Regions from separate parts of the Lysinibacillus sp. JNUCC 51 genome, predicted to be linked through region 2. Evidence: riboswitches for the same ligand, from Rfam matches in the RefSeq annotation. Region 2 holds a riboswitch; the other holds the start of a gene.

Region 1 (20,653 bases), 1.9 Mb from region 2:
TGCTATATTTTTACTCTTGTCTTTAGGAATAATAGGCTTACCCATTCCTGATGAGATCTTGATGACGTTTGTAGGATTTATGTGCCAAGAGGGGCATTTAAATTATTTCTTGAGTATTTTCTTAAGTTTTCTTGGTTCATCTATTGGTATGATAATTAGCTATTTAATCGGTAATAAATTAGGGAAGCCTATAATATTAAAATATGGAAAATGGATTGGTCTCAATAATAAACGGTTTATTAAAGTTGAACGATGGTTTCATCGTTTTGGACCATGGACAATAATTATAGGATATTTTGTGCCAGGTATTAGACATGTAACAAGTTACATGTCTGGAATAACACAGATGAGGTTTAGGACATATCTTGCTTTCGCTTGTTTTGGAGCTTTGACATGGGTAATTATTTTTATTTCAATTGGGTATTTTCTTGGTGTAACTATATAAAAGTGTTCAGCTCGCATTTTTCGAAATGCGAGTTATTTTATGTATTCTTGGCATGCTAGTGATTACCTTTCTGGTTATGCGATTTCCTACAGGACAAAATATCTGAATAAAAATTTCACCTACCTCATATACTCCACTGATGTAATTGAATACAGAAGGGAGGATACAATGTTTACTCAATATAAATATTGGAAGCCTTTTATTAGCCCATTCGATCCATGTCCACCTATAAGGGTTAAAAGTTTTTCTACACCGCCACAATTGTATATGAGTTTTCAACCGCCTGGGCTACCACAATATCAAACCCCTAAAGAAGCTCTCAGATCCGGCACATTATGGCCTCAATTATTTAGCCCCTACCCAAATCCCCAAAAAGGAGGGATGAAGAATGAGTAAAAAGATGCCACCAGAATTTTATAAACTACTTGAAGAAATACAAGCCATTGATTTTGTAATAGTGGAATTAAATCTTTATTTAGATACTCATCCTCACGATTATGATGCTATTCAACAATTTAACGAAAACACTGAAATAAGTATGCGACTTAAGGTTGAGTTTGAGCAAAAATTTGGTCCGCTTATGAATTTTGGGAGAAGTTATTCAAATTATCCCTTTAATTGGGTAGATACACCTTGGCCATGGCAAGTTTAACTTTGTTCAGAAGTTTTTTTGAGGGGTTCTTTGTGCAAGCAAAGCCCGGCCGGAATTATGCCCCTGCATAATTGATTATAAGTAACTAGGAGGAATTTTTTTGTGGTATTACGAAAAGAAGCTCCAGTATCCAGTAAGGGTGAGTACGTGTAACCCAATGCTAGCTAAATATTTAATTGAGCAGTATGGTGGTGCAGATGGAGAATTAGCAGCAGCACTTCGATATATGAATCAGCGCTATACTATTCCTGATAAAGTGGTTGGTCTGTTAACAGATATAGCTACTGAGGAATTTTCTCACTTGGAAATGATTGCTACGATGATTTATAAACTTACGAAGGATGCCACTCCAGAGATGCTTAAAGAGGCAGGTCTTGGAGAGCATTATGTCAATCATGACAGGGCATTATTTTATCAGAATGCAGCTGGATCACCGTTTACGGCAACTTATATTCAGGCTAAAGGGGATCCGATTGCTGATTTGTATGAGGATATTGCAGCTGAAGAAAAGGCTCGAGCGACATATCAGTGGATTATTGATTTATCAGATGACACTGATTTGAATGATAGCTTGAAGTTTTTACGCGAACGAGAAATCGTCCATTCCTTACGTTTCAGAGAGGCTGTAGAGATTTTAAAAGACGATAGGGATAGCAAGAAAGTCTTTTAAAAGAGCTGTGTCAAAAGAAAATTCCTTTTGACACAGCCTATTTGATTACTATTCAATATTTGCAAATAAAGCAAGATCTTTCTGGTAACCAATCATTACTAATATATCTTCCTTTTCAATAAGCTGCTCAGGGGAGGGAGAAATGATAATAATGTCCTCTTCTCGAACAATGGCAATGACACTTACATTATACTTTGCACGAAGATCTAAATCTCGAAGATTTTGTCCAGCCATCTTTGAAGGAATCATAATTTCTTCTATACTGTATTCTTTTGATAATTCAATATAGTTTAGCATATTAGGTGAGAGAAGCTGATTGGCAACTCGCTCTCCCATATCCCTTTCAGGATAGATAATCCAGTCAGCTCCTACTTTATCTAAAACTTGCCCGTGTCTTTTTCCAAGAGCCTTTGCAATCACTTTTTTGATTCCGAGTTCTTTTAATAATGATACGGTTAAAATGCTCGATTGCATATCATTGCCTATTGCCACGATGACATAATCGAAATTGCCTATTCCTAAAGATGTAAGAGCTTTTTCTTCTGTCGTATCTGCGACTACTGCATGTGTAACATATAGTTCGGCATCTTCGACTCTTTCCTCATTAATATCGATTCCTAAAACTTCCTGCCCAGCTTCATGTAATCTGCGAGCTACACTTGTTCCAAATCTACCTAGGCCAATTACAGCATATTGTTTGATCGTCATTGCACTTAACTCTCCTTTATGTGATTACCCAATCATAATATTTCCTTTAGGATGACGGAATGCCTCAGATTTCCGTCGTTTTGCTATGGCAAAAGCAATTGTTAATGGACCTAATCTACCTGCAAACATTGTAAGTATGATGACTAGTCGACCACCGGGTGATAGCTCAGGAGTTAATCCCATCGATAGTCCAACTGTACCAAAAGCAGAGGTGGCTTCAAAGAAATACATCATAAAATTATGTCCTTGCTCAATAATACTTAAGACAAACGTGACGAATATAACAATCATCATTCCACACATTGTCACTGTTAATGCTTTTAAAATTGTTTCGTTAACTATTCTACGTCTAAAAAGGACAACATCTTCTTTTCCTCTAATTTGTGACCACATCGTAGCAACTAATAACGCGAAGGTTGTTATTTTTATTCCCCCAGCAGTGGAGCCAGAACCTGCTCCAATGAACATCAGCAAGATGATTAAAAATAATGTAGATTGTGTTAAGTCTCCTATAGGAAGGGTATTAGAACCTGCAGTCCTTGGGGTAACTGCTTGGTATAATGAACCAAGAACTTTGCCCCATTCAGACAAAGGTCCAAGGGTTTTACTATTTCCATATTCAAATAAGAAAATTAAAATCGTAGATCCAATTGTTAAAATAAGCGTTGTGGATAATACAATTTTTGAATGCACGGAAAGGCGTTTTGTTTCCCGATATTCATAGAGTTCATTTATGACAATAAACCCTAATCCACCAATTGTAATGAGAGCGCAAATAGTTAAAACGATAAACGGGTCGTCTACATATTCGGTCAACCCATTAAAGCCTCCCATTAAATCAAATCCAGCGTTATTAAAATTCGAGATGGAATGAAAGAAGCCAAAATATATAGCTTTACCTACAGGCATATCGAACGAAAAACGGATAGATAAAATTAAACCACCTATTAATTCAATTAGTGCAGTAAATAATAGTATCCTTCTAACCAGTCGAACAAGACCAGCCATTGTAATATTATTAAAGGCTTCTTTTAATAAAAGTCTTTCTTTTAAAGAAATTTTTTTTCCTAATAGTAAAAATAATAATGTTGCAAATGTCATAAAGCCTAATCCACCAATTTGGATAAGAAATAAAATAACTAGTTCTCCAAATGTAGAAAATGTATCGCCAGTATCTACAACAACCAGTCCAGTTACGCACGTGGCAGAAGTAGCGGTAAATAAGGCATTTAAGAATGACAGTCCCTCACCATTCTCCGTTGCAATAGGAAGAGTTAACAAAAACGCTCCAATAAGGATAATAGTTGCAAAGCCCAGCACGAGTATTTTAGGAGGATTTAATTTATTTTTAGCTGTTTTCATCTTACTCTCCTCAATGTTTTGAAAAAATTTTGAGTTTATCTTTAAAATGTTAAATTGACATAAAAAAAGACCAACTGTTTATTGCATGTTTTAGGATTATGTAGGCATAAAAATAAACATACTAATATTGGTGGTCTAACATGACCTCCTTCGCTTTAGCCGACGAAGTTAGCTGACGGGTAGAATGGCGAAAGAGATTCACATTCCTTCTGCAAATGCAGAATTAACCCCAAAATACTGGGTCCTCCGTTCTCATTATTGATTGAGATTTGGCGAATATATAATTGAATGTGATTATTCTACGCCCATATTCTATTTTTTGTAAACCATAAATTTTAGATAGACATATTTATTGTGGTCCAAAAACAAGCTGAAAATTCTTAAGTTAATAAAACAAAAAAATTCATTGGATTAATTCGTGTACTTTCTATTGACCATTTTTAGACAATACGTTATAATTCTTTAGTACACAACAGTTGGTTATTTGCCTACTTGTGTATTGACGTGTGTTCGGAGGGAGGGAAAGAGAGATGTCAAAAACTGTCGTTCGCAAAAACGAATCGCTTGAAGATGCTCTTCGCCGCTTCAAACGTACTGTATCAAAAAGTGGTACAATTCAAGAAGTTAGAAAGCGCGAGTTCTACGAAAAACCTAGCGTTAAACGTAAAAAGAAATCAGAAGCTGCACGTAAACGTAAGTGGTAATTTAATTTCCCATTAAAAATCCCTACGTTCATAACACGCAATTGTATGATTCACTGAGCAGACAAAGATATACCTGGAATTAATCGCATGTCGATTAATTTCAGGTATTTTACTTTAAACTCAAATTTACGTACATATTGGAGAAGCCGAATGTGATCCCTGAGATTCATTCGGCTTTTATGTTATATTCCCCGCAAATTAATATTCACTGTATAATAAAATTATTAGGATTTATGAAACTTTTTGCATAGTCAGTCGTATATACAGGAGAGAAGCATGATTTGAAGGGAGGGAAGAAGATGCGGAGACGAAGAATCCTCAGCTATTTATTAGTTATTTGGGTGACATTTTTGTTAGCGTTTCCATTAACATCTGCTTTTGCAAGTAGTAAGGTCTACCACATACCTATTCATAATGAAGTAGAACGAGGACTTCACGCATTTTTAGAACGAGCTTTTAAAGAGGCGGAAGAAAACGATGCAGAGGCGATTATTTTAGACATTCATACGCCTGGTGGTTTCGTGAATGCAGCAGGTGATATTGCAATGCTTATGGATGCAACGGATATACGTACGATAGCGTATATTAACAAAGACGCGCATTCTGCAGGTGCCTTTTTAGCCTTACATGCGGATGAAATCTATATGGTGCCAAATGGAACGATCGGGGCGGCTGCAGTAATTGACTCAGCAGGAAATGCGGCGGACTTAAAGGCTCATAGTGCGTGGGTTGCTCAAATGGAGGCAGCTGCAGAATCGAAAAAACGCGATCCGAAATATGCACGAGCAATGGCTGATGCATCTGTTGATTTACCAGAATTTCGAGCGGGAGAAGGGAATTTATTAACTTTATCTGCTTCGGAGGCAAAAAAGGTTGGTTATTCTAATGAGACGGTTTCGAATTTCCAAGATCTTTTAAAAGTAACGCAATTAAATGGTAGTGATATCGTTCCAATTGAACCTACTTTTGCTGAAAAACTTGCTCGTTTTATTACGAATCCGATTATAGTTCCAATTTTATTGTCGATTGCAAGTTTGGGACTTGTAGTTGAGCTATATTCGCCAGGTTTTGGTGTTTCAGGTATAATGGGGCTGTCAGCACTTGGATTATTTTTCTTCGGTCATATGGTCGCAGGCTTGGCAGGTTATGAAACATTACTTTTATTTATTGTAGGTTTGTTGCTCGTTATTGCGGAATTTTTTGTCCCCGGAGGTATTGTTGGTATTTTAGGTGGTGTACTAATCTTACTAAGTCTAATACTGGCAGGTGCGAACATGATGCAAATGATTATAGCGATTTTCATTGCGCTTGTTGTAGCGATAATAGGAATGGTGATTCTGATGAAATTTTTCGGTAAAAAATTGCATGTTTTAAACAAGTTGGTCTTGATGGATGCGACAACGTCGGAAGAGGGCTATGTATCTAACGTGAATCGTACAGAGCTACTCGGAAAAGTGGGTACAACGATTACACCACTTCGTCCAGCAGGTACAATGCTATTTGGTAATGAACGCATTGACGTAGTATCGGAAGGTGGCTATGTTGATGCTGAGAAACATGTAGAAGTTATTAAAGTAGAGGGCTCACGTATTGTTGTGAGACAAACAGAAAAAGAGATGGAGGAATAACAAATGGGATTTGATTTAGCTTTAATAGGTCCAATTGCAGGGCTAGTCATATTATTCATTGTTGTCGCGGTATTCTTTACCTTTGTACCAGTGGCGCTATGGATTTCTGCACTTGCTGCAGGTGTCCGTGTTAGTATTTTCACATTAATCGGTATGCGTTTACGTCGTGTAATCCCTTCACGAATTGTGAACCCATTAATTAAAGCACATAAAGCAGGGTTACCTGTTACAATAAATCAACTTGAAAGTCATTATTTGGCAGGTGGTAATGTTGACCGAGTTGTCAATGCGTTAATCGCAGCCCATCGTGCAAATATCGAGTTAACATTTGAACGTTGTGCGGCAATTGATTTAGCGGGTCGTGATGTATTAGAGGCTGTACAAATGTCTGTTAACCCGAAAGTCATTGAAACGCCATTTATTGCAGGTGTTGCTATGAATGGTATTGAAGTAAAAGCGAAGGCACGTATTACAGTGCGCGCAAACATTGAACGTTTAGTCGGTGGTGCCGGTGAAGAAACGGTTATTGCCCGTGTAGGTGAGGGGATCGTTTCTACAATTGGTAGTGCATCTAGTCATACGACAGTTCTTGAAAATCCTGATATGATTTCTCAAACTGTATTATCAAAAGGCTTAGATTCTGGTACGGCATTTGAAATCTTATCGATCGATATTGCAGACGTTGATATCGGCAAAAACATCGGTGCTGAATTACAAATTGAACAAGCGCAGGCAGATAAGAACATTGCCCAAGCGAAAGCTGAAGAACGACGTGCAATGGCTGTAGCGAACGAGCAAGAAATGATTGCACGCGTACAAGAGATGAAGGCAAAAGTAGTAGAAGCAGAAGCTGAAGTACCACAGGCGATGGCGGAAGCTCTACGTTCGGGTAATCTTGGTATTATGGATTACATGAACTACCGCAACATTCAAGCAGATACAGCTATGAGAGACTCAATTTCTAAAGTAAGCTCAGATAAATCAGAAACAAATGAATCTAACGAATAATAAACTGAAAGGAGCGGTACTAATAAATGGAACAATTAATTATAGTTGTGATAATTGCCATAGTCAGCTCTATTTTCGGTAAATCAAAAAAGAAAGAACAAAAACCAATGCCACCTTTTAATAAGAATTCACATGTTGAGCCTCCTGTTGAGATGACTCAAGAGCGACGTCCTACTTCTAAACCACAAAGTTTTGAGGATTTTGCACGTGAATTTTTAGGTGAATGGAAAAATGAACAGCCTCAAGTTGAAGAGCCGAAAAAAATTGTCGAAGAAACAGTGAAAAAGGACGTTCCAAGCTACGCAGCTCCACCGTTAATCCCAACTGAGAAAGTGAGTCGTACTACGAATAGAGAAAGTATTGGTCGTTTGGCAGCAGGGAAAAAAGTTGTGGGAGTAGCTAAATCACAATCAGCTTTTCAATTACCAAAATCAAAAAAATCATTAATGCAAGCTGTTGTAATGGCAGAAGTTTTAGGTCCTCCAAAAGCAAAAAGAAAATAACTAGCATGTCCTCCTTTTTCGATGCATATATTGCCGAAGAAGGAGGCATTTTTTATGAGAAAACTATTTCAATTAACGCCACTACTTGAATTATTACAATATGATACTTTAAAAATCATTGGCCCATATCGTTTTCTACATGCTGATTCTTCATCATGCTCTTTTATTTATGCAGACTATCATATTACTGTGCGTGGAAAATCGGTGGAAATTAATGCTCTTAAAGAAGAAATGCTACATCTTTCTGTAGAGGATTTGCAGGAGCTTCATATGAAAATGACAAAGGATATGGGTGTGAGCGATAATGTGGAATAATCGGCCAATTATCATACGTATAAAGCGCCATGAAAATGTTCATCCTTTTATTCAAGCATTGCATGCACAACATGTGCCATTAAAACGGATTGTCTTTCGTGAGCAAGAGGTTACTTTTGAAACAACTATGCATTATCTACCAAAGATACGCCGTGTACGTAGACGTTTCCGACTTAAAATGGCTGTCTATTATGCAGATGAGCTTCAAGTTTTTCGAGCGCAGCTTTGGACTTTGCTCGGTCTAGCGTTGATGATATTGATACCATTGCTATGTGCACAGATTATTTGGCGTATTGATATTGAAGCGGCAACGCCAGAATTGGAGGAACGTCTAGGAAAGACCTTTCAAGATACATTTCAACTAGAAACACCCATTTCTAAAAAAGACTTACCCTCAGATGCTGTCATTCGACAGAAGCTATTAGAAGGGCATCGAGATCTATCATGGGTGCATATTGAAAAGCATGGTGGACGTGTAACTTTACGACCTCAAGAGTCCCCGAAACAAACAAAACAAACGAATGAGAAACTAGCGACGCATTTAGTGGCAACAAAAAGTGGTGTTATTACTCACTTTAATATTCAAAATGGAGAACGTAAAATTACGGTTAACGATACTGCTTACGAAGGTGATGTTCTCGTAAGTGGTGTAATTGAAAGTGGTGAAGATCAGGTTTTCGTTGGAGCAAAGGGAGAGGTCTACGCTGATTATTGGCTAGAGTGTTCATTTAAAATTCCCAAAAAGCTAACGATGGAAACGCTACAACAGAAGCAGTGGCGTGTATTAGTGAAAGGCATTCATCAAGAAAAAGAAAAAGTTGACTATGTGCAGAAGAAAGATTTACCAAGCTGGCTCGATCCATATGTTTCAATTGTTGAGGAGCAGTACACTAAAAAAATGCAAGTAGAGCTTGATGAATCCAAAATAGATTCATTGCTCATACCATTACTTCATGAAAAGATAATACGTTCATTACCTGCGAAAACGGTTATAAAAAAAGAAAACCTTTTACAGGTAAAGTGGGGGAGTGGTACAGTTGAAGGGAAAGTTCTATTTTTAGTCAATGAAAACATTGCCAGTCCAATACAAGGCCTACAAGGAGAATGATTATGTCAGAACATTTAACTGTATTACAAGTGGATAATCCAAACGAAGCGGTTATGCTACTCGGAATTTCCGATGCAAATATGAAGTTAATCGAAGAGGCTCTAAAAGTCCACATTATTACACGTGGTGAACAAATTCAGCTTGCTGGTGAAGAGGATGCAAAGGAACAAGCGACATTCCTTTTACATGCTCTTCTAAAGGTCATTCGTAAAGGAATTAATATTGATCAGCGTGATGTTGCAACTGCGATTGAAATGACACAAAAAGGAACGATTGAATATTTTGCGGAACTTTATGATGAAGAAATAGCTCGCACGACGAAAGGAAAGCCTATTCGTGCAAAAACAATCGGTCAACGAGAATACATACAAGCAATCCGTCATAAAGACGTTGTTTTTGGTATCGGTCCAGCGGGTACTGGGAAAACGTATTTAGCGGTAGTCATGGCAACGCAGGCGCTAAAAAACGGGCACGTTAAGCGAATTATTTTAACACGCCCTGCAGTTGAGGCAGGAGAGTCTCTAGGCTTTCTTCCGGGGGACTTAAAGGAAAAGGTAGATCCTTATTTACGACCTCTTTATGACGCTTTAAACGATATTTACGGTACAGAACAAACTCAAAGGCTAATTGAACGAGGCACAATTGAAATTGCACCTTTAGCGTATATGCGAGGCCGTACATTAGACGACGCCTTTGTTATTTTAGATGAAGCTCAAAATACGACACATCAACAAATGAAGATGTTTTTAACGCGACTAGGCTTTGGCTCAAAAATGGTCATTACAGGCGACAAAACACAAATTGACCTACCGAAAAACACGGAATCTGGGTTAATCGTAGCAGAGCGTACCCTAAAGTATGTAAAATCAATACATTTTCAAATTTTAGAACAAGGCGATGTAGTACGCCACCCAATCGTAGCAAAAATCATCAAAGCCTACGAAGAACAGCAACTTTAGAATTGCGATATGCGCAATTCTAAAGTCTGCACCGAAAGTGAAGTGAAACGGAACGGCAGGTGCAACGGGTTTTAAAAAAGTCTGCACCGAAAGCGGAGTGAAACGTAGCGACAGGTGCAACGGGTTTTAAAAAAAGTCTGCACCGAAGATTTTCGACTGATCTAAAATTTAACAAACATGAAAATGGTTGGAAAATGGAAAAAATTGTGACAGCTATACAAAATGTATAGCTGTTTTTTTGCTTTCTTATACATTTTTCGGGAAAAAAGTTTTTTGAATTGGTATGATAGTAGATAGATAAGAGGAGGTGCCAGATGGAGAAACAATTAAAAAAATTTACAGAACTTATAGGCTTCCGCTACTTTTTAATTGTCGTTCTCATCTTAACAGGAGCCCTACAATTTACTTTAATGTATGGCAATGTTAAAGGTGTTACATATGATTTTAAACCATTACAACTAGCGCCTGAAACAGTACGATCTACTAAAACGATAGAAGATACTTATAAAACGCAACAAGAACGAGATAAAGCAGCAAATGCGGTTGAACCAGTCTATCAATTTTCTGCGGATGTTGCTAAACAGCGAGCTGCGATAGTAACATCTTTATTTGACTATGTTCTAGAGGTAAAGACGGATGTAGAGAGTAGCAAAGAACCTATTCCGATTGCCGATCAAGTGACGAAGCTCCGCAAAAAGTTCGAGTCCATAGATTCAGAGCAAATGCCAATTATCTTTACTGATTCACAGCTAGAGGGTTTGTTAGTACAAAGTGAAGCAGATTTAAAAAGAACAAGTGCACAACTATCAAAATCTGTGCAGGAATATTTGCAAAAATCCATTCGATCAGAAAATGTGTTTGCGGGTCAAAATGATTTTGAGACAAAAATTCGTGGACAACGAGGCTATCCAGATAAAATATTTAATACGGTAGTTTTAATTGGACGTATGAGTATTATCGAAAATGAGACGATAAACGAAGAACAAACGAAAATTCGAAAAGAACAAGCGAAGGAATCGGTTGAACCCACTCGGATTCTTCAAGGCCAAATCATCGTACAGGAAGGGCAAATCATTGATAATGAGGCGTTTCGTCAATTAGAGCTTCTGGGTATGGTGAGTAATAAGGCATCAATGAAGCCGATTGCAGGGCTGATTATTTTAATACTTTTGGAAATGACGTTCATGTTTGTTTTATTTGAACGCTGGGATACACATGTAGACAAGAAACATAATGCCTTGTTGGTTACAGTAATTGTTTATAGTTTATCCATCCTGCTAATGAAAATTGTAAGCCTAGTCTCAGGTGGCTTCGATGTTACAGTTGCCTTCCTTTTCCCAACAGCATTGGCAACAATGCTTGTGCGGCTATTAGTGGATGAACGTGCTGCGGCACTTATAACGGTTATGACAGCGGCATCTGCGGGTGTTATTTTTCAAGAGGGCTATTCATCCGTTATGCAGATGGAAATTACCCTGTATATAATTTTTGGCGGCTTTGCGAGCTTATTCTTTTTGGATAGTATGGAAAAGCGTTCGCATATTTTACATGCAGTAGGTGTTATAGGGCTAGTAAATATTTCGTTTATCGCATTTTATTTACTGATGACACAATCTACTTATGGTTTGTCAGAGTTAATGTATTACTTTATAGCGGCAATGATATCGGCTCTATTATCGGGTGCTCTTACAATGGGTCTTTTACCATTCTTTGAATCAGCCTTTAGTGTATTGTCGTCGTTGCGATTAATTGAATTATCAAACCCAAATCATCCATTGTTGAAAAAATTACTAATGGAGGCTCCGGGAACATATCATCATAGTGTAATGGTGGCGAACTTAGCAGAGGCAGCATGCGAGGAAATTGGAGCGGATGGATTGCTGGCTCGTGTAGGATGCTATTATCATGATATTGGCAAAACGAAGCGTCCTGCGTTTTTCATCGAGAATCAAATGTCTGGTATTAACCCACATGATTCATTGCCCCCAGAAAAAAGCGCGGAAATTATAATCGCGCATACAACTGACGGGGCAGAAATGCTAAAACGTTATAAGATGCCACAGGAAATTATCGATATTGCCTTGCAGCATCACGGATCTAGTTTGTTAAAATTCTTCTACTTTAAAGCGAAGGAAGAAGGAAAATGTTCAGATGATACAAAGTACAGATATCCAGGTCCGAAGCCACAAACGAAGGAAGCGGCAATTATTAGCGTTGCAGATAGCGTTGAGGCAGCAGTTCGATCGATGAAGGAACCGAATGCAGAGAAAATTCAAAAGTTGGTACGAGCAATTATTGATGATCGAGTACAAGACAATCAGTTTGATGAATGCGATATTTCAATAAAAGAGTTAAAATGTATAGAGAGAGTACTTTGTGAAACGATGAATGGAATTTTCCACTCACGAATTGAATATCCAAAGGCAGATAAGTAGGAGGATCTATGATTTTAACAATTGATTTTACAGATGAAACAAATGAAGTGACTGCTGAGCATACGGAGCTTGTTGAAAAGCTTTTACAGCATGCTGCAAAACTAGAGAATATTGAACCGGAAACGGAAGTTTCAGTGACATTTGTTACAAATGAAGCGATTCAAGAAATAAACCGAGAATATCGTGATAAGGATCAACCGACAGATGTTATCTCGTTTGCCCTAGAGGAATTAGGTGAAGGAGAAATGGAAGTAACGTTTGAAGGAATGCCTCGAGTTTTAGGAGATATTATTATTTCAACGGATCGTACAAAAGAACAAGCTGAGGAATATGGGCATACATTTGAACGAGAATTAGGCTTTTTAGCGGTTCACGGTTTCTTACATCTACTCGGCTATGATCATATGGTGCCAGAAGATGAAAAGGTGATGTTCGGTAAGCAGGATGAGATTTTACAATCTTTCGGCTTAGGACGAGAGTAAATGAATGTTCGCAAATTTGTGCGCTCTTTTGGGTATGCCTTTAAAGGTATTCTTACAGCCTGTACTGAGCAAAATTTTATATCCCACTTGCTAAGTGCGGGAATAGTTTTGATTGCTGGCTATTTTACGGAATTATCACGTATTGAATGGTATATTGTGTTGCTATTAATAGCACTAATGTTTGCACTTGAAATGATTAATACTGCAATCGAACGAGTAGTAGATTTAGCTTCACCTAATATCCATCCACTAGCTAAGCAGGCAAAAGATCTTGCAGCAGGCGCAGTACTTGTATTTGCGATATTCAGTGCTATAATCGGATTACTCATATTTATACCGAAATGGTTTTGATATTACTAAAATTATTAATCGGACATGAAGTAATAGCAGTTGTACTGAGAAATTATGATTTAATCAATTACGCAAAGGCGAAATTGATTATGTAGAGGTGAACATTAATGACAATTGATATGAATGCATTACTAGAAGAATCAAAAACAGCGCGTGAAAAGGCTTATGTACCTTATTCAAAATTTAAAGTTGGCGCGGCGATTTTAACGAAAGATGGAGCGATTATTCATGGCTGCAATATTGAAAATGCTGGCTATAGTATGACCAACTGTGCTGAACGTACAGCATTTTTCAAAGCAGTGTCAGAAGGTATTTATGATTTTGAGGCGATTGCTATTGTAGCTGATACGGATGGACCATGTGCGCCATGCGGAGCTTGTAGACAAGTGATGATGGAATTTTGCAAACCATCTATGCCTGTATATTTAACAAACTTAAAAGGTGATGTCACGGTAACGTCTGTAGGCGAATTACTACCGTTTGCATTTACAACGGAGGATTTAGAGAATGCTGGAAAATAACAATGGCTATAAGTCAGGTTTTATCTCCATAATCGGTCGACCAAATGTAGGGAAATCAACATTTTTAAATCGTGTCATTGGTCAAAAAATTGCGATTATGAGTGATAAACCACAAACAACACGAAATAAAGTACAAGGTGTACTAACAACAAATGATAGCCAAATGATTTTTATAGATACACCAGGAATCCACAAGCCGAAACATAAGCTAGGGGATTTTATGCTAAAAGTTTCTAAAAATACATTGCGTGAAGTGGATGTTATTATGTTCATGGTAAATGCAGAGCAGAAACTTGGGAAGGGTGACGAATTCATCCTTGAAATGCTGGCGGGTAATCCAACGCCTGTCTTCCTAGTGATTAATAAAATCGATCAAATTCATCCTGATGAATTAATGGGGATTATTGATAGCTACAAAGAACGTTATGACTTTGCGGAAATAGTACCGATTTCTGCATTACAAGGGAATAATGTGGAAAATTTATTAGCAACATTAACGAAGTATTTACCAGAGGGTCCACAATATTACCCAGCAGATCAAGTAACAGATCATCCTGAGCGTTTTATTATTTCAGAGTTAATTCGTGAAAAAGTGTTACATTTAACGCGTGAAGAAATACCTCATTCCATTGCTGTTGTTATTGATAAAATTCGCCGTGATGAAGAGAATGAAGATAAAATTCGTGTAGCAGCAACGATTATTGTGGAAAGAGATTCTCAAAAAGGGATTGTCATTGGTAAACGTGGTGCGCTATTAAAAGAAGTAGGGATACGTGCAAGAAAAGATATTGAAATGCTTCTTGGTTCAAAAGTGTATTTAGAGCTTTGGGTAAAGGTACAAAAGGATTGGCGAAATAAATCAACACATTTACGTGACTTCGGTTTCCGTGATGATGAATATTAATAGGCTATACTGTAAAGCTTGAAACAACTTTACAACATTCCTATTTATCGCTGTAGTTTTAAATGGAGCTGTCCAATAATTTATTGGAGAGCTCTATTTTCATGCGAGGCTTGTTGAAAGGAGGAGAATCGATGCTTCATAAATGGGAAGGAATTGTCCTAAAGGTGCGTGCCTATGGAGAATCAAATAAAATTGTAACATTACTAACGAAAGAAGCAGGAAAAGTTGCCACGATGGCTCGAGGAGCAAAAAAGCCTTCTAGTAGATTAGCTTCTGTGACACAGCCATTTACATATGGCATGTTTATGGTACAGCATCATACCGGTATGGGGACATTGCAACAAGGTGAGCATGTCAATTCAATGCGACATATTCGCGAGGATATCATGGCAACGGCCTATGCAAGTTACATAATGGAACTTGTCGAGCGTGTAGTAGAGGAGGGGAAACCAGAGCCACTTGCATTTGATGTGCTCCTTCAAGCATTACAAGCAATTGAGGAAGGTTACGACCCGGAGGCCATTACATTGTTCGTTGAATGGAAAATGTTACCCTATACTGGCGTACAGCCTATATTACATGCTTGTGCAGCTTGTGGTGCAGTAGACGGTGAATTTGCATTTTCTTTTGTGCAGGGAGGTTTTTTGTGCCATCGTTGTTATCAGCATGATCCTTATATCATTCGATTAACACCGACTCAGCTTAAGCTTATCCGGATGTTCTATACTGTACCGATTGACCAGATTGGGAAATTAGAATTAAAAAAGGAAACAAAATATTTTATTAAAAAAATAATTACTACAATTTATGAAGAACAAACAGGAATTCGTTTTAAGACTAAAAAATTTATAGAACAGCTTGAAAGAACTCCTGAATTACAGTTAAGAACGAGTCCTAATCAAGAAAAAACGCCAGAAGACCATTAATATTGATCTTCTGGCATTTTATTTTTTTTACACTACTAAGCGATTTTGGATCGATGTGGTGTAGAGATTAATTCCGTTCCAACTGAAGGTCTTTCAGTGAAGATCATCGATAAAATACTTAATAACAAAGGCCACTACCCAACTTTTGGAATGAGACGAAAGGTAGAAAGAAATACAGAAAAAACATTAATCTTCAATGTTTCTAACTGTATATTAAGCAGTTATATTGTCAAAATGTTAATATTCTCACATTGGTTTTAATTTTTCGTCAATACCATTAGGACAAATTGAGTAAACCATTATAATTTACAGAAATATTATTTATGATAGAAAATTAACTTTAACTTTTAAATATACACTTTTAAGTTCTGAAACATAGGTCTTTCTATCTTTTAAAATTAAAATTAATAGCTATTGTTCAATGATTGTTTTGGATATAAATTACTAATTTCGAAAGAGTTTTTAACATAAACATAGTATTAACTATTCATTCTAATACCATAAACTAGTTGAAAAGGCATTTTAATCTATGATATTGTAAATGTTATAGATGATCATATTTAAACTATTCTCGTATTACTTATTCGTTTCGTGCCTGTTGAAACTGGCCGATTTATATAAATTTGACATGCATATAAAATGAGAATGGAGTGCTTTGTGTAAGCACAAAGCCGATTCCAGACACAATTATGTGCTGAGGCATAATAGATGAGTACCGCAGTCTTATGAAAGAGGGAGGAAGTCACATAATGCTTGAATATTTCGTATGTGGCAGAAAATATGCTAAGAAAAGTGACGTTAAGTATTGAAGAAGTTGAAGCAAATGATATCTTAGCTGAAGATATTTTTTCAGAGTATCGCTTACTAGCTAAAAAAGATCTAGTTTTAACGGAACGAATTATTGCCTTACTTAAACTTAGAAAAGTAGATGAATTATCTGTATATTTACCAATTGATTCAGTCCGAATTGTTCATGATTTAAGTGTTCAACGTACAAAGGATTACGGGGATGTATTTGCACCACTTTTGGATAAAAAGGATGAGGTAGATGAGTATAAAGATACGGTAAATAACCTTTTTATGACTACATTAGAGAATGTCGTGCATGAATTACGCTATGGTCAAATTTTAAAAAGCATCCAAGATACTGCTTATGTACGAGGTGTTTTTGAAAAAATTTTAGAAAAAAAACAGCGTTATGAATTACTCATGCGATTAAAAGAATGGGATGAGTATTCTTTTGTTCATTCATTTGATGTTTTCGTTTTAGGTACAATTTTTGCACGTTATTTAGGTTTAACGGATATTGAAACACTAGCAACGGGCTATTTGTTCCACGATATTGGGAAGGTATTTATACCACAAGAAATATTAAATTTAAAACGGAAATTATCAGAAGATGAGTTTGACATTGTTAAAACACATACGACTAAAGGTTATGAGTTGCTCATGGGAAATGGGGAAGAGGATATTGCCTATTTAGCACGTGATCATCATGAACGCTTTGCCGGTAAAGGTTATCCGAATCAGCTTTGTGAGGACGATATGTGTGAGGGAGTTCAATTACTGCAAATTATTGATGTTTATTCAGCTATGACATCAAAGCGTGTATATCATTCGGGATATGCTGCAACAGATGCATTAGCTGTTTTATATCGTGATCGACATTTATATAACGAGAAATTTATGCACAAATTTGTAGAGTGCCTAGGGATTTATCCTGTCAACTCGGTCGTTCAATTATCTGATAATCGAAGTGCACAAGTAGAACTAGTCTATGATTTATTTCCAACGTTACCTAAAGTTAAGTTGTTGGATGAACAAAAGTCTATGATCTTACCTTTGAATTATAGTGTGAAAATTTCGAAAATGATTGATTATCGTGCTAACAGCTTTGAAGAAATTTTTAACTTATTTATAGAACAATTAATTCGCTGTGACGAAAATAGCTTAAAAGTCTACTTTGATAAATTAATAGATCATTTACATCCTAAAGAAATTATTATAAAAATATTTTTACCTGCCTTTCGAATTCTACGTTTATTAACAAGAGAAATACAAACGGATATTACAAAATATAAGAATTCTATTAATATATTAAAAAAACTATTAGAAGAGCAATTAAATGTATTGTATATGGATTATCAGCATGAGAAAACAACTATATTAGTTGTGGAGACTTCACTTCGTGAAAATTTCTTCATAAAACTTGTGCAAAGTATTTTGTATATTGATAAAATTGTACCGTTTTTTATTAATCCAGATGATGATCAGCGCATTACGCAATTAATGGAACATTGTAACGTAAATGTAGCTTACTTTATCGAGGATGAACCCACAGTAGATAAGAGAGTTCGCCCAATGCGAGAAGGAACATTCCTTTTTTATTCGCTTGTAGATATTGAGGAATTACTTATTAGCTTAGTAGGCATGAATATGAAAAGGTTTTCATTTGAGGAGAAGATGCAAGAGCGCTTGTATTCATTATTAAAGACATAACAAGAGGGAGTCGCTTAAAATGCAACTCCCTCTTTATATACTGATGAATTTTAGAATTGAAGATGTTTTTCGATGTATGCTTTAACCTCTGTAATTGGCATACGAACTTGAGACATTGAATCACGATGACGTACTGTAACTTGACCATCTTCTTTTGTGTCAAAGTCGTATGTGATACAGAATGGCGTACCAATTTCATCTTGACGACGGTAACGTTTACCAATTGATTGTGACTCGTCAAAGTCAACTGGGAATGACTTGCGAAGCTCTGCCCAAACATTAGTAGCTTCATCCGAAAGCTTTTTAGAAAGTGGTAGGACTGCAGCTTTAAATGGCGCTAGAGCAGGGTGGAAGCGTAAAACTGTACGCTTATCATCGCCTTCAAGTTCTTCCTCGTCATAAGCATCGCAAAGGAATGCTAATGTAACACGGTCTGCACCTAAAGAAGGCTCGATACAGTATGGAACATAACGTTCGTTTGATACTGGGTCAATGTAAGTGAAATCTTCACCAGAATGCTCCATATGCTGTTTTAAATCGAAATCTGTGCGATCTGCTACGCCCCATAGCTCACCCCAACCGAATGGGAATTTAAATTCGATATCAGTTGTAGCGTTTGAGTAGTGAGACAATTCGTCGTCTTCATGGTCACGAAGACGCATAGACTCTTCTTTCATGCCTAAATTTAATAACCAGTTTTTACAAAATTCTTTCCAGTATGCGTGCCATTCAAGGTCCTCGCCTGGTTTACAGAAAAATTCAAGCTCCATTTGTTCAAATTCACGTGTACGGAAAGTGAAGTTACCTGGAGTAATTTCGTTACGGAATGATTTACCGATTTGTGCAATACCGAATGGTGTACGTTTACGCATAGAACGTTGTACGTTTTTAAAGTTCACGAAAATACCTTGAGCTGTTTCTGGGCGTAAATAAATTTCATTAGTAGAAGATTCTGTTACACCTTGGAATGTTTTAAACATTAAATTAAATTGACGAATATCTGTAAAATCAGCTTTACCACAATCAGGGCACACTACGTCATACTTAATCATCGTTTCTTTCATTTGATCAAATGTCATACCATCGACAATGATTTCATCGCCTTTAGCTAGTGCAGCGTCCTCGATGATTTTGTCAGCACGATGGCGCGCTTTACATGCCTTACAATCGATCATTGGGTCATTAAAGTTGCCAACGTGACCAGAAGCCACCCAAGCTTTTGGGTTCATTAAAATTGCAGCATCTATTCCAACATTGTGCTCTGATTCTTGGACAAATTTTTGCCACCATGCTTTTTTTACATTGTTTTTTAATTCAACACCTAGTGGACCGTAATCCCAAGTGTTTGCTAAGCCTCCGTAGATTTCAGAACCTGGGAAGACAAAGCCGCGATGTTTCGCTAATGATACGATTGTTTCCATTGATTTGTTAGCCATAATAATAGCCTCCTTCATAGTTTTCACAGAGTGAACAATAAATTTGTTTAAGTGAATTTGCCAAAAATCATCGCATCCATGCGATAAAGGCTAACTGACCTGCATCAAGTTGTTGCTGCTGCCGCTACGCTTTCGCGCAAAACACATCTGCCGCTGCCGCAACGCCTTCGCGCAAAACACATTTGTAGATCTAAGTAAAAGCCGATTCCGGACGCAATTATGCGAGGCATAATTGATAATTCACTAGAGATATTTTTTAATTTAGTAAGGACTAAATTAAAAATAGCACCCGTCTCCGGGCACAAAGAATGCCCAGGGACGAGTGCTAAAACCCGCGGTTCCACCCTGATTGTTTTAAACGCGTTGTTTAAAACCTCTTTTCAAAAAGTTAGCTCAAGGAGTGCCCTTTCTCTGTTACTATGTAGACTTTCACCATCTTCTACTCGCTTTAAAGTTGAACAGATACTTTTTTCCCATCATCGCCTGTATAACGCAAATCGCTCGAAAATACATTTAGAGCAAGCGTATGTGTCAATATTGTAGCATGTAGTTCTTTTCTTCGCAATAATTATTAAAATAGTATATAATAATTGAGCATAAGTATAACACTATTAGATTTGAGGCGGTGAGTCCAATCGAACTCAACAAACGTCAGGAAGACATTTTACAAATTGTGAAAGAAAACGGCCCAATCACAGGCGAACATATTGCAGAACGTCTCAATCTGACAAGAGCAACTTTAAGACCAGATTTAGCAATACTCACAATGGCGGGCTTTTTGGATGCTAGACCTCGTGTTGGCTATTTCTATTCAGGTAAAAAAGCATCCGTTACATTGACGGATAGTATTCAAAATTTAAAGGTGAAAGATTTTCATTCAGGACCAGTTGTTGTACCAGAAACAATGACTGTTTATGATGCGATTTGCTTCATGTTTTCAGAGGATGTTGGAACACTCTTTGTCGTTGATAAGAATGAGTTTTTGACAGGAGTACTATCTCGTAAGGATTTACTACGTACAAGTATTGGCACGCAGG
Region 2 (9,930 bases):
TTTAATGATTTTTGGTATTTTAGGAGGAAACGCTCCGGTAGGCTTTACGAATTTCTTTATTAGTGATGGACCATTCCACGGTGGATTCCTTGCTACATTTGGTATTTTCTTAGCTGCAGGATTCTCGTTCCAAGGGACAGAGCTACTTGGAATAACAGCAGGTGAAACAGATGATCCTGGTAAAAATATTCCGAAAGCAGTTAAGTCTGTTTTCTGGCGAATTCTTTTGTTCTATATTTTAGCAATCGGTGCAATTGGGTTGTTGATTCCATTTACAGACGCACGTTTATTATCTGAAGATATCGCTGTTTCACCATTTACACTGGTGTTCGACCGTTTAGGAATTGCCTTTGCGGCATCATTGATGAATGCTATCATTCTAACGGCAATGCTGTCAGCAGGGAATTCAGGGCTGTACGCATCTTCTCGTATGCTTTGGCAATTAGCGGTAGATGGACATGCACCGAAATTTTTCACTAAACTAAGCCGTCGAGGTATTCCGATTTACGCATTGCTGGCGACTTTAGCTGTAGGCTCCCTAGCATTTTTAGCTTCATTCTTTGGTGATGGTGTGGTCTACATGTGGCTTCTAAATGCCTCAGGAATGTCTGGATTCATTGCTTGGTTAGGTATTGCATTTAGCCATTACCGCTTCCGTCGAGCATTCGAGGCACAAGGCTTAGATCCGAAATTATTGCCGTATAGAGCAAAGCTGTTCCCATTCGGTCCGCTATTTGCCTTTACGGTTTGTATGATTGTTGTTATTGGACAAAACTACAATGCCTTTATGGGTGATACAGTAGATTGGTACGGAGTCCTTGTCTCGTATATCGGTATTCCTCTTTTCTTGCTGTTATGGCTTGGCTATAAAATCAAGCATAAAACAAAAATGCTTCCACTTAAAGAATGTGATTTAAAGGTGGAAGACTAATATTAAAGCTGTTCTATAATCCATTGAATGATGGTTATGGAACGGCTTTTTTTACTATTTTGCAAAAGATATATGAAACAAAGATATTACATATGGTAAATTATAGATCAATAACCACAAGTAGTTGATAATATTTTTGGTTATTAGTTGATTGGAGTGGAGGCTGGGTGACTCCATGGGAATCAGCGTCTTAGATAAGACACTGGAGCGAGGCGAAGCGGCTCATCGGACACCCCAGGAAGCTTTGCTCTGCGCGAAAGCGAAGCGGCAGCGATAAAAACGCCCAGCCGGAACGGAAATCAACCCCTCGTTTTGGTGATGGCCCAAATTATAAATAATTTATCCACTATTAACGGGCAGCAATTATTTATACCGAAAGCAAAAATAACTGCACGGAAAAGCCCAATAGGTGAAGAAAAATAATCAGAGGGGGAAAAATGATAGACTACCCATTTTTACAATATAGATTAAAAAAAGAAAAGATTAATACTTTTTTGATTAATAGTCATGGTAAAACGATATTTCGATACTATAAAAATAAGAAACAACAACAGAAACTTCATAAAATTAATTCTTGTACAAAGAGTATTCTTTCAATTCTATTTGGCATTGCAATAGATCAAAAATATTTGGAATCTATTCATATACCTGTCCATACTTTTTTTCCTGAACTATTCGAACGGCAAGATGATAAACGTAAAATGGATATGACAATATATCATCTTTTAACAATGACGGAAGGGTTAGATTTCCCGGAATTTGGGGAATGGAATTGTTTTGCTCCTATGGTATTTCATTCTGATATAGTAAAATTTATAATAGATCGCCCGATGGTGCATCCAGTTGGTACGCATATGAATTATAACTCGGGTTGCTCCCATATACTTTCTGCTATATTGCAGAAAGTTACGAATATGAAAACAAAAGAATTTGCCAATCGTTATTTATTTCAACCATTGGGTATTCTCGAATATCAATGGTACGAGGATAAGAAGAAAATTAGTAAAGGGGCAGATGGTCTTTTATTAAAGGCAGAAGATATGATGAAAGTTGGGCTCTTAGTTTTAAAGAAGGGTGTATATAACGAGAAAAGGATAGTTTCAGAGGATTGGATTAACCATTCGATAAAGCCTAATTTAATGACTTATGACAAAATTGGTTATTACGGGATGCATTGGTGGGTAAATAAACAGAATGAAACTAAAGCTTTTTCGGTAGATAATCAATATTTCTTTGCATTAGGTTATGGGGGGCAATATATTTTTATTTGGCCAAAGGAAGAACTAGTTATTACTATCACAGGTGATTTGTATGAAACTAGTTTATTACCGCTTCAATTAATAAAGTATTATATCTTGAGATAATCGTTATGGTGCTAAACCAATAAAATAAAATTTATAGATTTTAGAAGAGAGGTGCATGAAAGTGCAAAACAATATATTACTAGTAGAAGATGACGAAGCCATTCGTGAAATGGTGGAAAACTATTTAACGATGGAGGGGTTCCTTGTCACCTCTGCGGTAAATGGTGAGGAAGCATTACAAAATTGTTTAAACAATCACTTTGATTTAGTGATCTTAGATATTATGATACCGAAACTTAATGGATTAGAAGTTTTAAAGATTATACGAGAGCAAGCATCACTTCCAATAATCATTATGTCAGCTAAGGATAGTGATGTTGATAAAGCGTTAGGATTAGGATTAGGGGCAGATGATTATATCGCTAAGCCATTCTCAATGCTGGAATTTTCAGCACGTGTCAAAGCCGCAATTCGAAGAGCTACGAAATACTCCAGTCAAGTAGAGGAGAAGAAAGATATAGTAGAGATAGACAACTTATCGATCGACCTTGTTAATTTTTCAGCTGAGAAGAATGGACAACAAGTAAAACTCACATCAAAGGAATTTGCTATCTTAAAATTATTCGTGACAAACCGTAATCGGGTTTTTACAAAGCAACAAATTTACCAATTGATTTGGAATGATGCTTACTATGGGGATGAAAATATTATTAATGTACATATAAGAAGATTGCGTGAAAAAATAGAAGACGATCCATCCAATCCGCTATATATTAAAACACTTTGGGGAATCGGCTATAAATTTGAAGGATAAACAGATGATTATATTTCTATTACTGATGATTGTGTTACTTGTAGGCATTATTATTTTTCAGGTGAGAGTTAAAAAACAACAAAACGCTTCTATTCAATACATGCATCAAAAACTGCAAGCAATCATTAACGAACAATCGAGCGAAAAGATTTTAGTGCCGACAGCAAATCAAGAATTACAGCAACTACTTATTGCGATGAATGCGTTGTTAGATCACAATCAAAGAGTATCGGCGACACATCGAAAAATGGAAAGCTCTATGAAAAAAATGTTAGCCAATATTTCACATGATCTTAAAACACCTTTAACAGTTGTACTAGGTTATACGGAAATGCTACAGCTGAAGCAATCACTTAGTGAAGAGGAGCAGCGCCGGTTGCTCAAGGGCGTTCATTCGAAATCATTGGAAGTATTAAAAATAATCCATACATTTTTTGACCTGGCAAAATTGGAGGCAGGAGATACAGATTATCCAATGACGAAAATTAATGTTAATGAAATTTGCCGAAAAAATATTTTATCATTTTACGATATGGTCACTTCTATGGGACTAGAAATCGATATAGCAATACCAGAGATGTCCGTATATGCATTTGGCAATGAAGAAGCGTTAGATAGGGTTCTGAATAATTTACTGTCAAATGCTGTTGCCTATGGGGCAGCGGGAAACATCATTGGCCTCACAGTAAGAAATGATGATACTAATATTTTCATTGATGTCTGGGATCGTGGTAAGGGGATTGACGAATATCATATTGATAATGTTTTTGAAAGAATGTATACGCTTGAGGATTCCAGAAATAAATCCTTTCAAGGGAGTGGCCTTGGCTTAACTATTACAAAACGCCTTGTAGAATTAATGGAGGGTTCCATCCAGCTTTCCAGTATCCCATATGAGAAGACCATTTTTACAGTTTCTTTAAAACGAATAACATACTGAGCAGTCATGCTTGTAGAGCAATTTTATGGCTTTACAGGCTTTTCTTCTGCCCTTAAGAAATTTGTAAGAATCAAGTAATAAATTAGAGAGTTTCATTTTTTATAATAAAGGTAGCTAAATTAAAGGGAGAGATCTACATGACATATATTGTGAAAACAAATCAGCTTACAAAGGTGTTTGAGGGAAAAGAAGTTGTTTCTGCTGTGACTATGCATGTTAAAAAGGGAGAGATTTACGGTTTTTTAGGTCCTAATGGTGCTGGTAAAACGACAGTAATGAAAATGCTAACAAACCTTACGAAGCCAACGAGTGGAGATATCGAAATATTTGGTGAAAAATTAATGGACCGCTCATACGACGTGCTGAAAAGAATGGGAACGATTATTGAATATCCAATTTTCTATGAAGATTTAACAGCAAAGGAAACGTTAGAATTACATTGTGAATATATGGGCTATTATGACAAGAAAGAGATTGCCCATGTCCTAGATCTAGTGAAACTAACAAACACTGAGAAGAAACGTGTAAAAGACTTTTCTCTAGGGATGAAACAACGGTTGGGTATTGCACGTGCAATTATTACTAAGCCGGAATTACTTATTTTAGACGAGCCGATAAATGGACTAGATCCAGTTGGCATTAAAGAGCTTCGAGAACTATTCAAGATGCTTTGTAAAGAGTATGGAATTACGATTATTATCTCTAGTCATATTTTGGGTGAAATTGAGCAATTGGCAGATACAGTTGGGGTTATTAAAGATGGAAGATTAATTAAGGAAGTATCAATGGATGCTGTCAATCGTAGTCAAGCAGATTATATTGAAGTGATTGTCAATGATGGGAAAAAGGCTGCCTTTATTATAGAAAGTAAATTAAATATTACTAATTTCAAACTAATGGATGATACATGTATTCGAATTTATGAATCGACAGCTTCACAAAAGGTGCTATCTAAAACATTGATTGAGCATGATATTGAAATTGAGGGCATTAGCAAAAAAACAAGCTCATTAGAGGATTATTTCTTGAAATTAATCAATGGAGGTGTCGCTAGTGCTTAATTTAATGCGTCTAGAAATGAAAAAATATCATATTGGTTCATATATAAAACGAGCTATTTTCGCAGATTTTGTGATATTAGCTGTTATATTTATGCTTCTATTTATTACTAAAGTAGAAGGAGATCAAGATTTTAGAACTTATCAGACGGCATTTGGTCTCATAGATACATTTGTAAGAGTAGTATTTATTATTTTTGGTAGTGTGTTAATCGCCAAGTTTATTATTGGAGAATTCAAATATAAAACGATCACTGTAGCCTTTATGTACCCGATCAATAGAAAAAAACTAATTGCTTCAAAGCTTGGCATAGTTGTTCTTTTTACCTTTAGTGCAATTATTTTCTCGACAATTTTTATTACAGCAATTTTTAGTGTTGTTAGCAGTTATTTTCAATTGCTTCCAGATGTGGTAACGTTCTCTTCCGTAATACAACGAATTCCCGCTGTGGTTATGAATGCAGTTTCAGCATCATGCATCGCATTAATACCATTGTATTTCGGTATGAGAAAATACTCCATTCCGGCAACGATTGTATCTTCTATATTAATCGCAATGGTCGTATCATCAAATTCGGGTAACTTCACCTTGTATGATATTATTTTTATACCAATCACTTTAGCTATAATCGGTATAAGCGTGGCCTACTTATCATTTCGGAACATTGAGAAGGTAGATATTTAAAGGTAAAAAATAGCGCATTGTAGTAGGGGCGACAATTGTTAAAACGATAGGGGAACGAAGGCTAAGAGCATCACATCCTGTGATAATGCTTCGTGATCAACATCCTGCTGTCGCTTCGTTGCACTACGCTTTCGCACAGAATAAACCCATGTTGCTGCCGCTACGTTAGCTCTACGCTTTCGCGCAAAAAATACCTGTTGCCCAAGCGGCTCATCGGATGCCCCCGGCAAGCTTTGCTCTATGCGAAAGCAAAGTACCCAGTCGGAACGGAAATCAACCACACATTATGGAGTAGTCCCTTACATGTAGAAATGCCAGCCACAAAACCAAATTTGAGGTTTTGTGGCTGGCATTTTTTCAACCAAATACTGTTTGCCATAATAAATAAAGATTTAAAGTAACTACAATCGCTACGACAATCCATCCTAATATTGTTGTAATACGATGATTGACTAAGCTTCCCATAATATCACGCTTACTTGTAAACATAACAAGCGGTATAAGAGCAAATGCAATACCAAAGGATAAAATAACCTGGCTTAGGACAAGCGCGTAAGTCGCATTAACGCCGGATGCAATGATGACCAAAGGAGGTAACATTGTAACAGCGCGGCGTAAATAGAGCGGAATTTTCTTTCTAATAAAGCCTTGCATCACAACATCACCTGCTAGTGTACCAACTGAAGAACTAGCAAGACCTGCAATGAGAAGTCCAAGACCAAAGGACACTGCCGCCATCGGACCAAGCGCCTCTTTTAATCCGTTATAAGCGATATCTAAATCTTCCACTACAACACCTTGTGTATGGAATACGGCTGCGGCAATAATAAGCATACTCATATTGATGGCACCGGCAATAACCATTGCGATGATTATATCAATAAACTCAAAACGGAATATACGTCTTTTTTCAGCATCATTTCGGCCAACGATACGATTTTGGGTTAAGGAAGAATGCAAGTAAATAGCGTGTGGCATGACCGTTGCTCCTAAAATACCTGTTGCTAGTAAAATAGAATCTACTCCATTAAAGCGCGGTGTGAACATGCCTATTGTTACTTCGCCCCAATTTGGTTGTGCTAAAAATGTCTGGAATGCAAACGCTAAAACGACAATAAGCACCATGCCAGAAATACCCGCCTCAAACGCTCTAAAGCCTCTGCGTTGTAATTCTAAAATAGCAAATGAGCCCACCGCTGTAATAAGCGCTGCAGGCAACATTGGAATATTGAATAACAAGTACAGCCCTAGTGCCGCACCAATAAATTCTGCTAGGTCTGTTGCAATAATGACCAATTCAGCCTGTATCCATAAAAATATAGAAGTTTTTTTAGAAAAATGTTCACGTGCTACTTCGGGTAAATTTTTACCTGTCGCAATGCCAAGCTTTGCTGACAAGGATTGAATTAACACCGCCATTAAATTGGAAAAGGCGATTACCCACAGCAGTAAATATCCATATTGTGAACCTGCTGTAATATTTGTTGCGAAGTTGCCTGGATCAATATAGGCAACTGAAGCGATGAAGGCTGGGCCAAGAAACGGTAAGATTCGTCGCCAACCTTTTATATCTCCATCTAAAACCGCCTCTGCAGACGATTTCGTCATTCGTTTATAAACCATGTTGTTCCCTCATTTCAAAGAGTATCACAAGTGAAATAAAGTTTCCTAGAGGAAAATTATATATACTTATTTTATAGTTAAAAGAAGAAAATGTGAAGGAGTTTGCTCAATTTTTTACTTAATTCAAAATTTTTTTGATATAGTAAATCAATTGTCATTGAAGATCTTTGATTTTTGTTTGTGTACCATAATGTATTGAAGCATAATAGCAAAATATTCGATTCATTTGAAAATGATCAAGGATTAATGTACTTAGCCATTTTAAAAGAGGGAATATACTTATAAGGTGGCTTTTAACTTCTTACATCAATTGTTTTTTTGTAACGAAAGTGAAAAGGTAGTTACAAATGTCTCCCTCCTCTATAGGTGGTGAGATGAATGCAGGTTTAGATAATTTTTCATCGGGTTCCAAATGTCTGCTGCTAACGCTACGCTATCGAGCAAAAAACATTGTGCAGGCCTAAGTACAAAGCCAATTCCAGACCACTTATGCCGATTAGGGTATTCACATATTTTCTACCAATATTAAAACGTTATTCTTCAAATAGTAAAGAATCGTCTCCAAAGTTGAGGAATGATTAGGGTGAGATTTAGCGACTCCGCTTCACACACGAGACTCTGAAATACAAGCGAAGCGGCTTCCTAGGAAAGCAACCAGTCGGAGCTGAAATCTCAGCACGTTATGGTAGAGGGCCCGCATACAAAAATATCAAGTAAAATAAATTTTTTGTAACCGTTTTCTTCATCTTTACTTTTTCTTAATACAGGCGTAATATGACATCATTATAAAAGTTTCAAATTTCTAAATCGCTGAAGCAATTAGACGCGGGGGACCCAATTGTTACGGATTACATAGGTAATCCTTGGGGTGAATCTCTTCATTTATTGAGGGGTAGGGCTACTCAGGCCCGAATCCGACAGCTAACCTCGTAAGCGTTAAGAGCAGAAAAGTGGAGCTTGGCAGACGAATGAACGTCTACAAGTCTTATTTAGTGATGGCTTGTAGATTTTTTTATCTTCATTTTATGAAACAAGGCCCCGGTGAATGGAACAAAACCGATTATGCTAAAGTGTTATCGATTTAGAAATGCGAAACACATTCTATGAAACTAGAAGGTGTCGAATATGAAATCCTCATTAAAACGTTATATTATCGGTAAACCATTGAGATCTGATGCGTTAGGGGAACAAAAGCTTAGTAAAACAAAAGCACTTGCCATACTATCTTCTGATGCTTTGTCATCAGTAGCGTATGGGCCTGAGCAAATATTAATTGTACTCATGACAGTAAGTACGGTTGCCTTTTGGTATTCTTTACCGATTGCTGCTGGGGTAGTTGTGTTACTGACAGCACTTATTTTCTCGTATCGTCAGGTTATTTATGCGTATCCACATGGTGGTGGAGCATATGTAGTTTCTCGGGAAAATTTAGGCGTCAATGCTGGTCTGGTCGCCGGGGGATCATTGCTTGTCGATTATATTTTAACAGTTGCGGTAAGTGTATCGGCTGGAACAGATGCCATTACTTCGGCATTTCCAAGTCTTCACCCCTATAACGTTGTAATCGCTGTGTTTTTTGTTATATGTTTAACGATTTTAAACCTACGTGGTGTTACAGAATCAGCATCTATTTTAGCGTATCCAGTTTATTTGTTTGTGATCGTAATGCTGATGTTAATCGGGGTAGGGATTTATAACGTAGTAACAGGGCAAGTTCCTGCAGAGTTGCATCCAAAGGTCGGTACACCAGTTGCAGGAATTAGTTTATTTATATTATTAAAAGCATTTGCATCAGGAAGCTCAGCTTTGACTGGTGTCGAAGCAATTTCAAATGCTATTCCTAATTTTAGAGATCCAGCGCCGAAAAATGCGTCTAAAACATTACTAGCTATGGGCGGTATTTTAGCAGTGTTATTTATCGGTATTGTGAGTCTAGCATATTTTTATGGAGTTGCTCCAAATGCGAAAGAAACGGTTGTCTCACAAATTGCGGAGGCAAGTGTAGGTCGTAATATTTTTTATTATATAGTACAAGGAACAACAGCGATGATATTAGTACTTGCTGCGAATACAGGTTATTCGGCCTTTCCTTTACTGGCTGTCAATTTATCGAAGGACGGTTTTATCCCAAGAATATTCCAAATTCGTGGGGATCGACTTGGTTATTCAAATGGCATTATGATGCTTGGGTTAGGTGCCATTGTTTTAATCTTTTTATTTGGTGGAACAACAGAGCATTTGATTCCACTTTATGCAGTAGGTGTGTTTATTCCATTTACTTTAGCGCAGGCTGGAATGATGAGAAAATGGTGGCGTGAAAAACCAAAAGGTTGGCTTGCTAAATTTATGATCAATACGGTTGGTGCGATCATTTCCTTTATTGTAGCCATGATGTTCTTTGTGACAAAATTGCCTCAAGTATGGCCAGTATTTATCTTTTTACCAATTATTATTTGGACGTTCCACCGTATTAAACATCATTACAAAACAGTTGGTGAACAGCTAAGATTAGATAATGTGGAATTACCGAATGTTGAGGGTAATGTTTTCATTGTCCCTGTTGCAGGTATTACGA

What was found. Region 2 has a riboswitch for cyclic di-AMP ahead of JNUCC51_RS10400 (APC family permease). Riboswitches for the same ligand answer to the same signal wherever they lie in the genome.
Region 1: another riboswitch for cyclic di-AMP. It lies ahead of JNUCC51_RS19645 (TrkH family potassium uptake protein); the one in region 2 lies ahead of JNUCC51_RS10400 (APC family permease).

The regions. Positions count from the first base shown of each region.
Region 1 covers NZ_CP065545.1:4,070,917-4,091,569, forward strand. The annotation lists gene JNUCC51_RS19620 (DedA family protein) at 1-445, shown strand, start outside; gene JNUCC51_RS19625 (spore coat associated protein CotJA) at 614-841, shown strand; gene JNUCC51_RS19630 (spore coat protein CotJB) at 834-1,097, shown strand; gene JNUCC51_RS19635 (manganese catalase family protein) at 1,198-1,767, shown strand; gene JNUCC51_RS19640 (potassium channel family protein) at 1,816-2,475, opposite strand; gene JNUCC51_RS19645 (TrkH family potassium uptake protein) at 2,500-3,837, opposite strand; cyclic di-AMP (ydaO/yuaA leader) riboswitch at 3,980-4,122, opposite strand; gene rpsU (30S ribosomal protein S21) at 4,368-4,541, shown strand; gene JNUCC51_RS19655 (NfeD family protein) at 4,841-6,169, shown strand; gene floA (flotillin-like protein FloA) at 6,173-7,177, shown strand; gene JNUCC51_RS19665 (YqfB family membrane protein) at 7,204-7,680, shown strand; gene JNUCC51_RS19670 (hypothetical protein) at 7,735-7,995, shown strand; gene JNUCC51_RS19675 (sporulation protein YqfD) at 7,985-9,103, shown strand; gene JNUCC51_RS19680 (PhoH family protein) at 9,106-10,062, shown strand; gene JNUCC51_RS19685 (HD family phosphohydrolase) at 10,377-12,497, shown strand; gene ybeY (rRNA maturation RNase YbeY) at 12,506-12,979, shown strand; gene JNUCC51_RS19695 (diacylglycerol kinase family protein) at 12,980-13,330, shown strand; gene JNUCC51_RS19700 (cytidine deaminase) at 13,438-13,851, shown strand; gene era (GTPase Era) at 13,838-14,755, shown strand; gene recO (DNA repair protein RecO) at 14,887-15,681, shown strand; gene JNUCC51_RS19715 (HD-GYP domain-containing protein) at 16,435-18,180, shown strand; gene JNUCC51_RS19720 (glycine--tRNA ligase) at 18,231-19,616, opposite strand; gene ccpN (transcriptional regulator CcpN) at 20,242-20,653, shown strand, end outside.
Region 2 covers NZ_CP065545.1:2,167,021-2,176,950, reverse strand. The annotation lists gene JNUCC51_RS10435 (amino acid permease) at 1-931, shown strand, start outside; gene JNUCC51_RS10430 (serine hydrolase domain-containing protein) at 1,369-2,295, shown strand; gene JNUCC51_RS10425 (response regulator transcription factor) at 2,357-3,049, shown strand; gene JNUCC51_RS10420 (sensor histidine kinase) at 3,054-3,989, shown strand; gene JNUCC51_RS10415 (ABC transporter ATP-binding protein) at 4,127-5,050, shown strand; gene JNUCC51_RS10410 (ABC transporter permease) at 5,043-5,732, shown strand; gene JNUCC51_RS10405 (Nramp family divalent metal transporter) at 6,090-7,355, opposite strand; cyclic di-AMP (ydaO/yuaA leader) riboswitch at 8,154-8,305, shown strand; gene JNUCC51_RS10400 (APC family permease) at 8,481-9,930, shown strand, end outside.